Regions from separate parts of the Cellulosimicrobium funkei genome, predicted to be linked through region 1. Evidence: riboswitches for the same ligand, from Rfam matches in the RefSeq annotation. Region 1 holds a riboswitch; the other holds the start of a gene.
The links. A riboswitch is a leader RNA that binds a small molecule or an ion and turns the genes downstream of it on or off. The one in region 1 is predicted to bind cyclic di-AMP.
Positions count from the first base shown of each region.

Region 2: linked by a shared signal. The riboswitch ahead of BXA05_RS16680 (C40 family peptidase) and the one ahead of BXA05_RS09505 (C40 family peptidase) in region 1 are both predicted to bind cyclic di-AMP.

Region 1 covers NZ_FTMI01000003.1:302,700-310,422, reverse strand. The annotation lists gene BXA05_RS09530 (nuclear transport factor 2 family protein) at 1-85, opposite strand, end outside; gene BXA05_RS09525 (Rv2133c family protein) at 163-939, opposite strand; gene BXA05_RS09520 (Rv2134c family protein) at 936-1,484, opposite strand; gene BXA05_RS09515 (histidine phosphatase family protein) at 1,549-2,253, opposite strand; gene BXA05_RS09510 (hypothetical protein) at 2,278-2,721, opposite strand; gene BXA05_RS09505 (C40 family peptidase) at 2,921-3,715, opposite strand; cyclic di-AMP (ydaO/yuaA leader) riboswitch at 3,734-3,855, opposite strand; gene BXA05_RS09500 (F510_1955 family glycosylhydrolase) at 3,951-4,892, opposite strand; gene BXA05_RS09495 (DUF305 domain-containing protein) at 4,975-5,604, opposite strand; gene BXA05_RS09490 (hypothetical protein) at 5,698-6,111, opposite strand; tRNA gene BXA05_RS09485 (tRNA-Pro) at 6,208-6,281, opposite strand; gene BXA05_RS09480 (MFS transporter) at 6,339-7,691, opposite strand; gene BXA05_RS09475 (GntR family transcriptional regulator) at 7,688-7,723, opposite strand, start outside.
Region 2 covers NZ_FTMI01000007.1:100,509-108,231, reverse strand. The annotation lists gene rocD (ornithine--oxo-acid transaminase) at 1-126, shown strand, start outside; gene BXA05_RS16700 (aspartate aminotransferase type Ic) at 137-1,420, shown strand; gene BXA05_RS16695 (daunorubicin resistance protein DrrA family ABC transporter ATP-binding protein) at 1,676-2,677, shown strand; gene BXA05_RS16690 (ABC transporter permease) at 2,677-3,528, shown strand; gene BXA05_RS16685 (universal stress protein) at 3,577-4,524, opposite strand; gene BXA05_RS16680 (C40 family peptidase) at 4,712-5,524, opposite strand; cyclic di-AMP (ydaO/yuaA leader) riboswitch at 5,532-5,692, opposite strand; gene BXA05_RS16675 (iron-dependent transcriptional repressor DtxR) at 5,859-6,569, opposite strand; gene serC (phosphoserine transaminase) at 6,816-7,723, shown strand, end outside.

The DNA.
Region 1 (7,723 bases):
GCGGGTGCAGCAGCGCGTCGAGCGCGGCGACGTCGCCCGCGCGCTGGGCTGCCTGGAGAGCGTGCTCGGCGGCAAGGAGGCTCATCGCGCGAGTCTACGCACGGGGTCGGGACCGGCGGACGTCGGGCGCGGCGCCGTCGACGGGTCAGCCGCGGCGACGCGTCAGAACAGCGGCCACGGGACGGCGGGCATGTCGCCCTCCGGGGCGGGGAACCGCGCCGTGCGCAGCAGCCGGTCGCAGCGATCCGCGAGGGCGGCCACCTCGTCGGGCGCGAGGAGACCGCGCAGGCGGTGGGCGAGGTCGCCGTCGACGCCCGCGCGCACCCGCTCGACGCCCGCGAGCTCGTCGTCGGCGAGGGGCTCGCCGAGCCAGCCCCAGAGGACGGTGCGCAGCTTGGGCTCGACGTGGAAGGTGACGCCGTGGTCGACGCCGAGGCGCCGCCCGTCCGCCAGCGGCAGCACGTGCCCGCCCTTGCGGTCGGCGTTGTTCACGACGGCGTCGAGCACCGCCATGCGCCGCAGCGCCGGCGAGTCCTCGTGCACGACGCTCACCGGGCGGTCGTCCTCGTCGACGCCCTCCAGCACCGTCCGCACGCCGTCACGCGGCACCTCGTCGGTGGGCACGACGTCGACCGGCGACTGCGCCGCGTCGACGTCCTGCCAGAGCTGCACCATGCCCGGGCCGAGCGGCCCGTCGCGCAGCCACGTGCGCGGCACGACTCCCCCGCCGAACACCTCCGAGACGAGGTACGCGGCGACCTCGCGACCCGCGAGCGTGCCGTCCGGGAAGTCCCACAGCGGCTTCTCGCCCGCGACCGGCTTGTACACGACCGAGACGTCGCCCAGCCGGGCGAGGAACGTCGCGTTCGACGCGACGCGGATCCGCCCGACGACGTCGAGCGGCGCCTCGGTGAAGGCGTCGTCGTGCGGGGTCGTCACGCCTCGTCGGGCGACGGGCACTCGTGCCCGTCGGGGTCGACCGGCCGGCCGCACAGCGGGCACGGGGGGCGGCCCGCGCTCACGACGGCGCGCGTGCGCTGCGCGAACGCGCGGGCCGTCCCCACGGGCATCTTGACGAGGAGCGACTCGGCGGGCTCCGGCTCGTCCGCCTCGGGATCGAGGTCGTCGTCGTCCACGAGCGGGAACGCCTCGACGATGACCTGCGCCGTGCGCGGGTCCCAGGTCAGCCGCATCGCGCCCGTGCGGAACTCCTCCTCGACCGGGAGGTCCAGCGGGTCGTCGTCGACGAGCTCGGCCGGGACGTCGGCGGGGACGCTGTACCGGTTGTCGGGCTCCTCCATGAGCTCGTCCAGCAGGCGCTGGATCGTGTCCGCCAGGACGGCGGACTGCTCCTTCTCGAGCGCGACGCTCGTCGTCCGCGTGCCTTCGCGCGCCTGCAGGTAGAACGTGCGGGAGCCGGGCGACCCGACGGTCCCCACGACGACGCGGTCCGGCCAGTCGTACTCGTGGACGAGAGTGGGCATGACCTCACTCTACGAGCGCACGGCCCGTCCGCACGGGACGGCCACGGGTCGGACGTCGGCCCGGCTACCGCGCGGCGTCGGCCTGGCCCGGCCCGGCGCCCCCGCCCACCGGCGCGTCACCGGCAGGCGCGGCGCTGCGCAGCCAGGAAAGGTCGCCCGCGTCGGTGTTCATGGCGACGACCTCCGGGCGGTGCGGCCCGTACCGGACGACGGAGATCGACGCCGGGCCGACGACGATGCGCTGGAAGAGGTCCAGGTGCACCCCCAGCGCGTCGGCGAGCACGGACTTGATGACGTCGCCGTGCGAGACCGCCGCCCACACCGCGTCCGCACCGTGGCGGGCGGCGACCTCAGCGTCGTGCCGCCGGACCGCCTCGACGCCCCGGGCCTGCATCGCGGCCATCGACTCGCCGCCCGGGAAGACGGCCGCCGACGGCTGCGCCTGCACGACCGACCACAGCGGCTCCTGGGCGAGGTCCTTCAGCGCACGCCCCTGCCACTGCCCGTAGTCGCACTCGGTGATCCCGTGCTCGGTCAACGACTCCGGGTCGTCCGCCTGGTGGTCGAGCAGGGCTCGCGCGGTCTGCCGGCACCGCTCCAGCGGGCTGGTGACGACCCGCGCGAGCGGCACGCCCGCGACGCGCTCGGCCGCCCGGGCCGCCTGGTCGCGCCCGACGGCGTCCAGCGCGACGCCGTCGGCCCGCCCGGCGAGGATGCCGCTCGCGTTCGCGGTGGTGCGGCCATGACGGACGAGCAGGACGGTCGGCATGCCCCGAGCGTAGGTGACGGACCCTCACCCTGTGGTGGCGACGTCCGGGGGCGGTGGTACCTCGGCCTGGGCCGAGATCACTCGCGGGGCCAGCTGGTCGGGCAGGGGCGCCAGGCCCGGCCCGCCCGCGCGGATCCACGAGTGCAGGGCGGCGGTGAGCTCGTCGCCCGCCAGCTGCTCGAACCAGGCGGGGCCGGCGGCGCGTGCGGCGGGGACCGGCCGCACCACGACGACGTCCCCGCGCTCGCACGCGTCGAGGCAGTCCACGACCGTCAGGCGCGCGTCCCCGCTCTCGGCGATCCGGCGCAGACGCTCGAGCTGCCCGCCCGGACGGGTGTCGGTGGCGGCCAGCGTCTCCCCCGCGCACAGCCCGCACGCCGTGATGCCGGGCACCGTGCGCGCGGGGCGGGGACGACGTCCCCGCTCTTCAGTGGGGGTCGTCTCGTCGGTCGAGGTCGTCGCCGTCACGCGTCGATGCCCTGGTGCCGCACCTGGTGGCGGGCCTGGTGGCGGACCGCCGTCGGTCCGTGCTCGCCGCGATGTCCCCGGGACGCCATGCCTGTCCTTCTTCCTGTCGTGCCGACGGGACCGACGCCCGCGAGCCATACCCCACAAGGGTATATCGGCCGAGGGAGGGCCCCACCCGCCGGGTGGGGCCCTCCTGCGGTCAGCCCACCCGGATGAAGGTGGGGTTGGACTGCCAGATCTCCCCGTACCGGACGGTCTTGCCCGGCGACGGAGCCTCGATCTGCTGGTTGTCCCCGACGTAGATGCCGATGTGCCCCGGGCTCCAGATCAGGTCACCGGGTTGCGCCTGGTCTCGGGAGATCACCGTCCCCGCGTACCGCTGCTGGGACGAGGTCCGGGGCAGGTCGATGCCGACCTGGGCGTAGACGTAGGACGTGAAGCCGGAGCAGTCGAACCCGTCCGGGGTCGTCCCGCCCCACAGGTACGGCACGCCGAGGTAGCGCGCCGCGATGCTGACCACGGCCGAGCCCGCCGCCGACGACGGCACCGCGACGGGAGCCGAGGCCTCCTCCGTGGCACCTTGCTCCGCCGAGGTGCTCGTCCGTTCCTCGCTCCGGGACGGACGCTCCTGACGCTCCGGCTCCGGCTCGGGTTCCGGCTCCGGTTCCGGGGCGGGAGTGACGGTCACCGGTGCCTGCTCGATCGCGAACGACGCGTCGGCGGAGACGGTCACCGCCGGTGCGGCGCTGAGCGCCTGGCGGGCCTGCTCGGTCAGCGCGCTGAGGTCGACCCCGGACACGGCCTGCGGCTCCGTGCTCGGCGCGGCGCTGGCAGGCGCCGCGAACCCCGAGACCAGCAGCCCCGACCCGGCGGCCAGGAGGACGCCCTTGCGGGCGGCGTTCGCCGTCCCCTCCTGCGCCGTGCGGGCTATCGAGGTCAGCGGCGTGATCGGTCGGTGGGACGCACGGTGGCGTCCCGCGTTTCTTGCGTTCATGGTGGTCTCCTTCGTGCCTACGGGGTGAGCTGTCGGGTTCGGGTCGGAGAGTGACCCGGCCGGACCGGTGGTTGCGGCCCGGCTTCACCCCGAGAGCACCGCGGTGCTCGCCTGAGTGGTTCCCCCGCCCCTGTCGTGGTGGTCGATGGTGTGCTCCCGGAGCTGACGGGGCTCGGCACCCTCCGGGATCCCTCGCGGACCGTTCCGCGAGGAGCATGAGGCTGCGGGCGACGTCTCACCCGCGGTCGGCGCCGAGCGCCGCGTCCCAGCTCGCACCGAGGTCGCGGCTGGTGAACAGGCCGGTCTCCGTGGCGACGAGGATCCACGGCTGGTTGCCGGGGCTGTCGTCGGGCACGTAGGTCATGGCCTGCACGCCCTCGGGCGCGGTGCCGTGGCTGTCCCAGCTCTCGGTGCCGGGCGTGCCGGTCCAGACGACGCCCCGGGCGTCGATCCCGATCAGCGCTCCGCCCCGCTCGTCGTCGACGAGCACGAGGGCGGGCGCCGCCCGGTCGGGGGCGAAGCTCCGGCCGGCGTCGCGGCTGAGCTGCAGGCCGGTGGGCGTGGTCGCGACGACCGTGTCCGGGTCCGCATCCAGGAGGTGCAGGTCCCGGGCCTCCACGGTCGCGCCCCGCGACCACGTCTCGCCCGAGTCGTCGCTGACGAGCACGGTGGAGGTCCCCGAGTCCAGCCCGACGACGCGGACGGTGCCGTCGCCGGTGCTCGCGGTGCTCAGGGCGTGGAAGTCGACCTCCCCGGTGAGGGAGACGGGATCCCACGTCGCGGCGCCGTCGGTGCTGCGGATCAGCCCGAGGTTGGGCTTCTCGAGCTCCGGCTGCTCCCCGGGCGCAGGGTGGCCCGAGGCGTACACGGTGCCGTCGACGGCGAGGGTCATGCCCATCGTGTCCTGGCGGCCCGTGCCGACCCGCTCGACCGGCCCGGGGTCGTCCTGGAACGGGTCGCCGAGGGTCCAGACCCCGGTGTGGGTGGCGATGAGGAGGGAGTGGTCGTCGCGCACGACCTGGACGTCGTGCACGTGCCCGAAGTCGGGCAGGTCCTGGGACGCGAGCGTCGTCGCGTCGGGTGTCGGTGGTGGAGTCGGGGTGCAGGCGGCCAGCAGCAGCACGGATCCCGCTGCGGCCCACCCGGTCACCCGCCTCGTGAGGGCAGGGTCGAGCACGGTGTGGGGTCCTTCGGCCTGGGCCCGCGGGGCGCGCGCACGTCAGACGCGTGCGACAGCGCGCACGCCCCGCGGGGCGGGATCAGCTCGAGGCGAGCAGGTCTTCCATGGTGGAGATCTCGGCCTGCTGGGTCTCGACGATCTCCTGCGCCATCGCGACCGCGTCCGCGTTCTCGCCCTCGTCGACCTGGGTCTGCGCCATCTCGACGGCACCCTCGTGGTGGACGATCATCTGCTCGAGGAACAGCTGCCCCGCCTCCGCGCCCTGTGCGGCGTCCAGGGCCTGCATGTCCTCCTCGCTCATCATCCCGTCCATGGACCCGTGGCCCATCGCCTCGTGGTCCATGGCGCCGAACTCCTCCATCGGGGAGCCCCACTCCTCGAGCCACGTGGTCAGCTGCTCGATCTCCGGACCCTGGGCGTCCTTGATCTGGTTCGCCAGGTCCGTGACCTCAGGGTCGACGCCCTCCTTGGCCAGGATGACGTCGGACATCTCGATCGCCTGCTCGTGGTGCGGGATCATCATCTGGGCGAACATCACGTCCTGGTCGTTGAACGTGCCGCCCTCCGCCGTGCCGTCCTGCTCCTCGGCCCCGGTCGTGGCGGACGACGGCGCCGCCCCGCTCCCGGGCTCGTCGTCGGTCGAGCACGCCGCCAGGCTCGCGACGGTCACCAGCGCGATCGCCGGCACCAGCACACTCTTGAACTTCATGGGAAAGACCTCTCGTCTCGGTACTCAGGAACCACACGCGCCCCGGTGCGGGGCGTATCGGTCGACGCAGGGCGCGTCGACGGCGTGCGGCTCCTACGTCCGAGAGATGCCGAGAAGGTGCAGCGACGGCGCGAGGCCGACGAAGGGCTGAGCGCGCCCCGGTTCGACGAGGCGGGACCAGACGGGGGTGAGGCGTGCGAGGAGGCCGCGCCCGGGGCGCACGAGGGCGAGCAGCACGACCAGCACCATGAGGCACATGGCCGACGCCATCTCGTGCCCGCCGCAGTCGAGGCAGCCACCCTGCTCGTGGTGCCCGGGGCCGTCGTCGGCCACCGGTGCGCCCGCAGGGTGGCTCGTCTCGGCGATGACCGCCGCAGGCCCGACGTGGGCCGTCGACGACCCGCTCATCGCGTGCATCGTCACGATGCCGAGAAGCAGCGCAGCGATCAGCAGGGCACCCGAAAGCCCTCGCCGGCGCCCGGCGAGCAGCGAACGGAGTGCGGCCATGAGGTGCATGTCGCCGCCACCCTAGCAAGCGGCCATCGCGTCCGGTCACGGCACGACGAGAAGAGGGACCGGCAGGTGCCGGTCCCTCTTCGTGTGTCGGGCTGACAGGATTTGAACCTGCGACCCCTTGACCCCCAGTCAAGTGCGCTACCAAGCTGCGCCACAGCCCGTGGCTGGATCACCGAGCCAGATCCGACCGGATCGGACCCCGTGAAGCCTCGGATACTCTACCCCATCCGTGACGCCTCCAGCGCACCGTTTGCCCCGGTCGGGGCTGTGCGGTCGGTCTCGCCGGAGGTCGCCGCGGCGTCCCGCTCCCCCGTCGGCAGGTGCGCGCGCCACGCGCTCGCCACGATCACCAGGCAGACCGCGGCGATGACCAGGCCGCCGAGGAACATCTGCGCGTACGTCCACCGCACGGACAGCGCCGCGAGCGCCACGGGCACGCAGAACCCGATGTACGTGAGCGAGTAGTAGACGGCCGTCAGGCCGGCGAGGTCGTCGGGCGTCGCGATGCGCTGGACCTCGCTGAGCCCGGCGACGAGCGCGAGCCCGTAGCCGGCCCCGAGCACCATGGCGGCGACGAGCGCCGTCGGGAGGTCGAGCCGCGCCGAGGCGTAGGCGCCGAAGCCCATGCCGACGACGACGATGGACATCGCCACGACGGACGCCCGCGCGCTGTGCCGGGTGTCGATGAGGCGGCCGAGCACCTGGATGCCGACCCCGCAGCCGAGGCCGAGCACGGTCATGAGCCCGGAGAACGCGATGGGCGCGCTGCCCGCGCTGGCGGACACGAGGCCGGGCAGCACGGCGTAGGCGCTGCCGGCGCACCCGAACACCCAGGGCGCCACGGGCACGACGACGCGCAGGAACCGCCGGTGCGCGACCGCCGGCACGCGCAGGTCGTCGCGCAGCCGGCCCCGGGTCCCGCCGTCGGGCACGACGCGCGTCTCCGGGACGCCGAGCAGCCAGACGCCGGTCGCGACGGCGAGCGCCGCGTGCAGCAGGTAGGCGGTGTGCGTGGGCCAGGGCGCCCACTGGGCGAGCACCGCGGCGACGCCGGCGCCGACGAGGAAGCCCAGCGTGAGGGCGAGGCCCGCGCGGCGGGCGCCGGAGCCGCCGTCGGGCACGCCGGACGCGCGGGCGGCCGCATCGCTGAGCTCCTTGACCCAGGTGGTGCCGACGGCCATGACGAGGCCCAGCGCGACGCCGCACAGGACGCGGCCCGTCGCGAGCAGCGCGGCGGACGACTCCCCCGCCGCGAGCACGAGCGACCCCGCCAGCGCGATCGGCGCGGCGGGCAGGAGCAGCGGGCGGCGCCCGTACCGGTCGGAGAGCGGTCCGCCGAGCAGGAGCGCGGGGACGATCCCGAGCACATACGCGGCGAGCAGCGCGTCGACGGTCACCGCGGAGAAGTGCCCGACCTCGCGGTACATGACGAGCAGGGGCGTGAACTCGTTGCCGCCCCACGCGACGGCGAACATCACCGCCGCGACGGCGAGCCACGCCCGCGGTCCGACGGCGGCGCTCGCCCCCGGCGCGGCGGCCTCGCTCGTGGGGCTCGAGGCAGCCGCGCTCACAGGCCGGCCCTCGCGTCCTCGAGGTGGCGCTG
Region 2 (7,723 bases), on a different contig from region 1:
CTCGCCAAGGACACGCACGGCTCGACCATCCGCCTCGCTCCCCCGCTCACCATCGCGGCCGAGGACCTCGAGACCGGGCTGTCCGCCCTGGAGGACGCCCTGACGGACCTTGCGCGGGGTCGGTAGAGTCCGGAGGGTGACCACGCCCGAGCCCACCGCACCCGGTACCACCACCCTCGCGTCGTCCCTCGACGACCTGCGTCGCGCGTACGCCGACCTGCAGGCGCTGGGGCTGAAGCTCGACCTCACGCGGGGCAAGCCCTCGGCCGAGCAGCTCGACCTCTCCGAGGCCCTGCTCGCGCTCCCGGGCGAGGGGGTGCACACGGACGCCGACGGCACGGACGTGCGCAACTACGGCGGCCTCGACGGGCTGCCCCAGCTCCGGCGCATCTTCGCCGAGCTGCTCGGCGTTCCCGTCGAGCAGCTCCTCGCGGGCGGCAACGCGAGCCTCACGCTCATGTACGACACGCTCGTGTACGCGACGCTCTTCGGCGTCCCCGGGTCCGAGCGCCCGTGGGGCCGCGAGGAGAAGGTCCGCTGGATCTGCCCCGTGCCCGGCTACGACCGTCACTTCTCCGTGTGCGAGGCGCTCGGCATCGAGATGGTCACCGTCCCCATGACGGCGGACGGCCCCGACGCCGCGGCCGTCGCCGCGCTCGTCGCCGACGACCCGACGATCAAGGGCATGTGGGTCGTGCCGACGTACGCGAACCCCGACGGCTCGGTCGTCACGGAGGAGGTCGCGCGGGCGCTCGTGTCCGTGCCCGCCGCCGCCCCCGACTTCCGCATCCTGTGGGACAACGCGTACGCCCTGCACCACCTCACCGACGACGAGGTCCGCAGCGCCGACGCGATCGCGCTCGCCGCCGAGGCCGGCCACCCGGACCGCGTGATCCTCTACGCCTCGACGTCGAAGATCACGTTCGCCGGCGCGGGCGTCGCGTTCCTCGCGTCGTCCCCCGGGAACGTCGCCTGGTACAAGAAGCACCTGTCCGCCCAGTCCATCGGCCCGGACAAGGTCAACCAGCTCCGGCACGCGCTGTTCTTCGGCGACGCCGACGGCGTGCGGGACCACATGCGCAAGCACCGCGACATCATCGCCCCCAAGTTCGACGCCGTGACGAGCATCCTCGCCGACCGCCTCGGCGGCACCGGCGTCGCGTCGTGGACCGAGCCGAAGGGCGGCTACTTCGTCAGCCTCGAGGTCGTGCCGGGCACCGCGTCGCGCGTCGTCGAGCTCGCGAAGGCCGCGGGCATCGCGCTCACGCCCGCGGGCGCCCCGTTCCCCTACGGCAAGGACCCGGAGGACAAGGTCCTCCGCCTCGCCCCGACCCTCCCCCCGATCGAGGAGGTCCGCGTCGCGATGGACGGCGTCGCGACGTGCGTCCTCCTCGCGGCGGCGGAGCACGCCGCGAAGTAGCCGGCTCGCCCCTCCTCACTCCTCCGCCGAGCAGGCGGTCGTGGCGCGTCCCGGTCCCCTGACGCGCCACGACCGCCTGCTCGACTTTTGGGGGTGCCTTCGCGGGCGTGACGTCTTGGTCTGGTAGGGCGAGCCTTGCTCGGCGCACGATGGAGGAGGTGCGCGACCGATGAGTTCTGCCGCCCCGGGCGGTCGGTGGGTGCGTGGGTGGCCCGGACGCTCCGGGCGGCCCGTCGGCAACGGCCAGGAGGGGACATGACCGAACCTGCACGCGGCGACCTCGCCGTCGAGGCGCGCGGCCTCGTCAAGCACTTCACGACCGGGAAGTCGGTGACCAAGGCGGTCGACGGCATCGACCTCCTCATCCCCGAGGGCACCGTGTTCGGCGTCCTCGGGCCGAACGGCGCGGGCAAGACGACCGCCGTCCGCATGCTCGCGACGCTCCTGCGCCCCGACGCGGGCACGGCGCGGGTCCTCGGCCACGACGTCGTGCACGACGCCGACAAGGTGCGTTCCGTCGTCGGGCTCACCGGGCAGTACGCGTCGGTGGACGAGGACCTCACGGGCACGGAGAACCTCGTCATGCTCGCGCGGCTGTACGGGTTCCTCGGCGGCACGGCACGCGGTCGCTCGGCCGAGCTGCTCGACGCGTTCGGGCTCGGGGACGCCGGCGACCGCCAGGTGAAGACGTACTCGGGCGGTATGCGGCGGCGCATCGACCTCGCGGCGAGCCTCGTCATGAGCCCGCGCGTCATCTTCCTCGACGAGCCGACCACCGGGCTCGACCCGCGCAGCCGCAACCAGGTGTGGGACATCGTGCGTGTGCTCGTCGCCGACGGCGCGACCGTGCTGCTCACGACCCAGTACCTCGAGGAGGCGGACCAGCTCGCCGACCGCATCGCCGTGATCGACCACGGCAAGGTCATCGCGGAGGGCACCGCGACCGAGCTCAAGCGGTCGGTGGGCGAGGGCGCGGTGCACCTGCGCCTCGCCGACGCGACGCAGCGGGGCCGGGCCGCGGAGGTCGTGGGCGCGCTGCTCGGCACGGACATCACGCTCGCGAACGACCCGTACGCGTTCACCGCGCGCGTGCCCGACGACGGCGCGGCGGACGTCGCGCGGATCCTGCCCGCCCTCGGCGACGAGGGGATCGTGGTGCCCGAGTTCACGCTGGGGCAGCCGAGCCTCGACGAGGTCTTCCTCGCGCTCACCGGCCAGCCCATGGACGACGACGAGACGATCGAGGAGGTGGCCTGATGGCCGCGGACCCCACGACCACCGCCGCGGAGCTGCGCGCCCCGGAGGCGAACGCGCTGCGCGCGGCGGTCGCGCTCGACCGGCGACCGGACCGGCCGTCGCCCGTCTCGGCGACCCTGACGTACACGTGGCGCGCGCTGCTCAAGATCAAGCACGTGCCCGAGCAGCTGTTCGACGTCACGGTCTCGCCGATCATCTTCACGCTGATGTTCACGTACCTGTTCGGCGGCGCGCTGGCCGGCGACGTGCAGAGCTACCTGCAGTTCTTGCTGCCCGGCATCCTCGTGCAGGCGGTGCTCTTCACGACGATCTACACGGGCTACACGATGAACACGGACATCAGCAAGGGCGTGTTCGACCGGTTCCGGTCGCTGCCCGTGTGGCGGCCCGCGCCGATCGTCGGCGCGCTGCTCGGCGACACCGTGCGCTACACGATCGCCTCGGTCGTGACCCTCGCGCTCGGCCTCGTGCTGGGCTTCCGCCCGCCGGGCGGCGTCGTCGGCGTGGTCCTGGGGATCGTGCTGCTGCTGGTGTTCGCGTTCGCGCTCAGCTGGGTGTTCACGGCCCTCGGGCTCGTGCTGCGCTCCCCCAACGCCGTCATGGGCACGTCGATGCTCGTGCTCATGCCGCTCACGTTCGCGTCGAACATCTTCGTCGACCCGTCGACGATGCCCGTCGTGCTGCAGCGCTTCGTCGACGTCAACCCGGTCACGCACCTCGTCACCGCGGTGCGCGGGCTCATGGCGGGCGAGCCCGCGACGGAGGGGATCGTGTGGGTCCTCGTGGCGTCCGTCGTCCTCACCGCGATCCTCGCCCCGATCACCATGCGGCTATACCGCAACCGGAGCTGACCGCGCGCCGGGGCACCACGGGCCGTGGTGCCTCGGCGTGCCGGGGGCTCAGCCCTCCTGGGCCGCCGGCTCGTCGTCCTCGCACTTCTTGGTCACGACCATGACGGGGCACGCGGAGTGGTGCAGCACGGCCTGGCTCGTGGAGCCCAGCAGCAGGCCGCGGAACCCGCCCCGCCCGCGCGAGCCCACGACGATGAGGTCGGACGCCGTGGAGAACTCCGTGAGGAGCTCCGCACCCGTGCCGTCGAGCACGATGCGCTTGATCGTGAGCCCGGGGTGCTCCGCCTCGTGGCGGTCGATGATGACGTTCAGCCCCTCGGTGACGTCGGCCAGGACCTGCTCGTGGTCGATCGACGCGGGGAGCCACGCGAGGAGTCCCGCACCGGCGCCGACGGGGACGCCGGCGACCGCGACGAGCTCGGCGTCCCAGGCCCGGGCCTGACGGATCGCGTGCCGCAGCGCGATCTCGGCGGACGGCGACCCGTCCACCCCGACGACGATCCGGCGCAGGTCCCGCACCGGCGGCAGCTCCTGCGCGCCGCCCTCGTCGTCCTTCCCGCCCGCGCGATACGGCACGACGACCGTCGGGCAGTGCGCGTGCGCGGGCAGCGCGGAGGAGACGGTACCGAGCAGCCGCTCGGTGAAGCCGCCGCGCCCCCGCGTGCCGACGACGACGAGCGCGTGCTCGCGCGACATCTCGACGAGGACCCCCGCGGCGTCGCCGGTCGTGACGGTCGCCGTCGTGCGGACGCCGGCGCCCTCGGCGCGGGCGCGAGCCTCTTCCAGGACGGCGCGCGCGCCCTCCTGGATGGCCGAGTCGTCGAGGGCCGCGTAGCCGCCGTCGAGCGACGCCGCCGTGAACGACGGCAACGAGTAGGTGCACACGATGTGGAGGGGCCACCCCACGCGCAGCGCGTACGCCGCGGCCCAGTCCAGCGCGTGGAGGCTCGGCGCCGAGCCGTCGACACCGACGAGGACGGATTCCGTGCGGGTCATGAGCGACTCTCCTCTCGACGGCCCGGTGCCATCGGACGACCAACCTAGCCGAGACCAGGCCCGGCCGTCCGTCTGCCACGAGTCACGAACACGTCAAGAATGCCACGAACCCCGCCCGCTCGCGCAGAGTGCGAGCGGACGGGGTTCGTCCAGCCAGTGACCGCGGGGGTCCTGATCGGGTGAGCGATCAGGCCACGCGGATGAAGGTGGGGTTCGACTGCCAGATCTGGCGGAACTGGACCGACTTCCCGGGACGCGGGGCGTCGATCATCATGTTGTCGCCCGCGTAGATGGCGATGTGGCCCGGCGTCCAGATGAGGTCGCCCGGCTGCGCCTGGTCGCGCGACACCTTGGTGCCGACCGAACCCTGGGCGCCCGACGTGCGCGGCAGGTTGATGCCGACCTGCGCGTAGACATAGCTGGTGAAGCCCGAGCAGTCGAAGCCGTCGGGCGTGGTGCCGCCGTAGACGTACGGGACGCCCACGTAGCGGGCCGCGATCGAGACGATCGACGAGCCGTGCGCCGACGCGGGGGCGCCGACGGACGCCTCCTGCTGGGCCGAGGCCTGCGACTCGTCGGACGACGACGACTGCGTGGACTGGCGCTCCTGCGTGCGGCTCGTCTGCGTGGTGCGGACGGGCTCGGGCTCCGGCTCCGGCTCCGGCTCGGGGGCCGGGGTCACGGTGACCGGGGCCTCCTCGATGGTGAACGCCGCGTCGGCCGCGACGGTCACGGCCGGGGCGGCCTCGAGGGCCTGGCGGGCCTGCGCGGTGAGGGCGCTGAGGTCGACGGCGTTGAGCTTGCCGGACTCGTTGTCGACCGGGGCGGCCGTCGCGGGGGCGGCGGCGCCGATCATCGAGACGATGAGGCCGGAGGACGCGGCGACGACGGCGGTACGACGACCGACGCTCGACATCTGGTCCGATGCGGCCTGGGCGATGGTGCTGAGTGGCGTCACGGGACGCCGCGCCGCGCGGTGGCGGGCGCGAGTCGTGCTCACGGTCACTGTTGCCTCTCCTGGACGCCTGCGAGGTCAGCTGTCGGGTTCGGGTGGAAGAGTCACCCGGCCTGGCGGACCGGAGTCCGTCGGGCTTCACCCCAAGGGCGCTGTCTCCAGCACCCGGAAGTGGGTCCCCCGTCCCTGTCATCGGGTCGTCGTGGGCCTCTCGCGGTGACAGGGTTAGGCGTTCCGCGCGAGGTCTCCGCCAGATGGGTATCCCGACGGAGCAGGACGACCGTACAGGACCCCTCGGCAAAAGTCACGTTCCCATCACGACGGAACGCGGCCCCGCGCATCGCCGCAGGTCACGGCGTTTCCCCCGGTGAACGGGCGGCTATCCGCGGGCGACGAAGAGGTGGCGCGCGACGTCGTCGGGCAGGTCGAGGACGACCGGCGCACCCTCTCCCTGCACGGTGACCCCGCCGGCCGGTGCCGGTCGCACGACGAGCGTGCGGCGCGGCAGCACCCCGGCCTGGGCGAACCGCGCGAGGAGCTCGACGTCGACCTGGACCGGCTCGGCGATCCGCTGGAGCACGACGCGCACCTCGCCGCCGCCGAGGCCGTGCTGGGCGAGGTGGACGGGGAGCGACACGACGCCGTCGAGGAAGTCGACCTCCTCGAGCTGCTCCCCGAGCTCCGGCAGGCCCGGGATGGGGTTGCCGTACGGGTCGAAGTGCGGGTGGTCGAGCAGCCCGAGGAGCCGCTCCTCGACGAGCTCGCTCATCACGTGCTCCCAGCGGCACGCCTCGGTGTGCACGTACTCCCAGTCGAGCTTGATGACGTCCGTGAGGAGCCGCTCGGCGAGCCGGTGCTTGCGCATGACGCGCGTCGCCTTCTCGTGGCCCGCGGGCGTGAGCTCGAGGTGGCGGTCCCCCGTGACGACGACGAGCCCGTCGCGCTCCATGCGCGCGACCGTCTGCGACACCGTGGGCCCCGAGTGGCCGAGGCGCTCCGCGATGCGCGCGCGCAGCGGGACGATGCCCTCCTCCACGAGCTCGTAGATCGTCTTCAGATACATCTCGGTGGTATCGATCAGATCGGTCACGTCACGCTCCCAGTCGCTCGTCGGCTCGGGGCGCCCGGTCGTCGCTCCACGGGGCGCCTGCCCGCACCGGCGGGCCGCTGGGGGTCAGTCTATGGCGAGCCCGTGACCCGACCGCGGTGTCGTCCAGAGGCACCCGTGGTGCCTGGTGGCCCGCGCCTCCCCGCGGGCCCCGGCGCGGACCGTGCGGTGACGCACGGCCTGTGGACGAGGCTCCCGGGGCGCGCCGCGCGCGCGTAGGGTGACGCCGTGCCCGATCTCGCGAACACCTCGATCACGATCCCCTCGGACCTCCTGCCGGCCGACGGCCGCTTCGGGTCCGGGCCGTCCAAGGTCCGCGCCGCGCAGGTCCGGGCGCTGTCCGACGCCGGCACCTCGCTGCTGGGGACGTCCCACCGGCAGGCGCCCGTCCGGTCGCTCGTGCGCCGCACGCGCGAGGGCCTCGCCGCTCTGTTCGCGCTGCCCGACGGCTACGAGGTCGTGCTGGGCAACGGCGGCTCCACGACGTTCTGGGACGTCGCGACGGCGTGCCTCGTCCGCTCGAAGGCGCAGCACGCGGCGTTCGGCGAGTTCGGCGCGAAGTTCGCCGCCGCGACGACCGCAGCGCCGTTCCTCGCGCCGTCCCAGGTGATCTCGGCCCCCGCCGGGACCGTCGCGCTCCCGGAGCCCGCCGACGACGTCGACGTGCACGCGTGGCCGCACAACGAGACCTCGACCGGCGCGATGGCGCCCGTGCGCCGCGTCCCCGGCTCGCGCGAGCGCGGCGCGCTCACGCTCGTGGACGCCACGTCCGGCGCGGGCGCGATCCCCGTGGACGTCGCGGAGACCGACGTCTACTACTTCGCGCCGCAGAAGGTCTTCGGGTCGGACGGCGGCCTGTGGCTCGCGCTGTGCTCGCCCGACGCGCTCGCGCGCGCGGAGGAGGTCGAGAGCAGCGGCACCCGCTGGGTCCCGGAGTCGCTGTCGCTGCGCACGGCGGCGGCGAACTCGCGCCAGGACCAGACGCTCAACACGCCCGCGATCGCGACTCTCGTCATGCTCGCGGAGCAGGTGGAGTGGCTCCTGGGCAACGGGGGCCTGGAGTGGGCCGCCGCCCGGTCCGCCGAGTCGGCCGCGCACCTCTACGGGTGGGCGGACTCGCGCGAGTGGGCGACGCC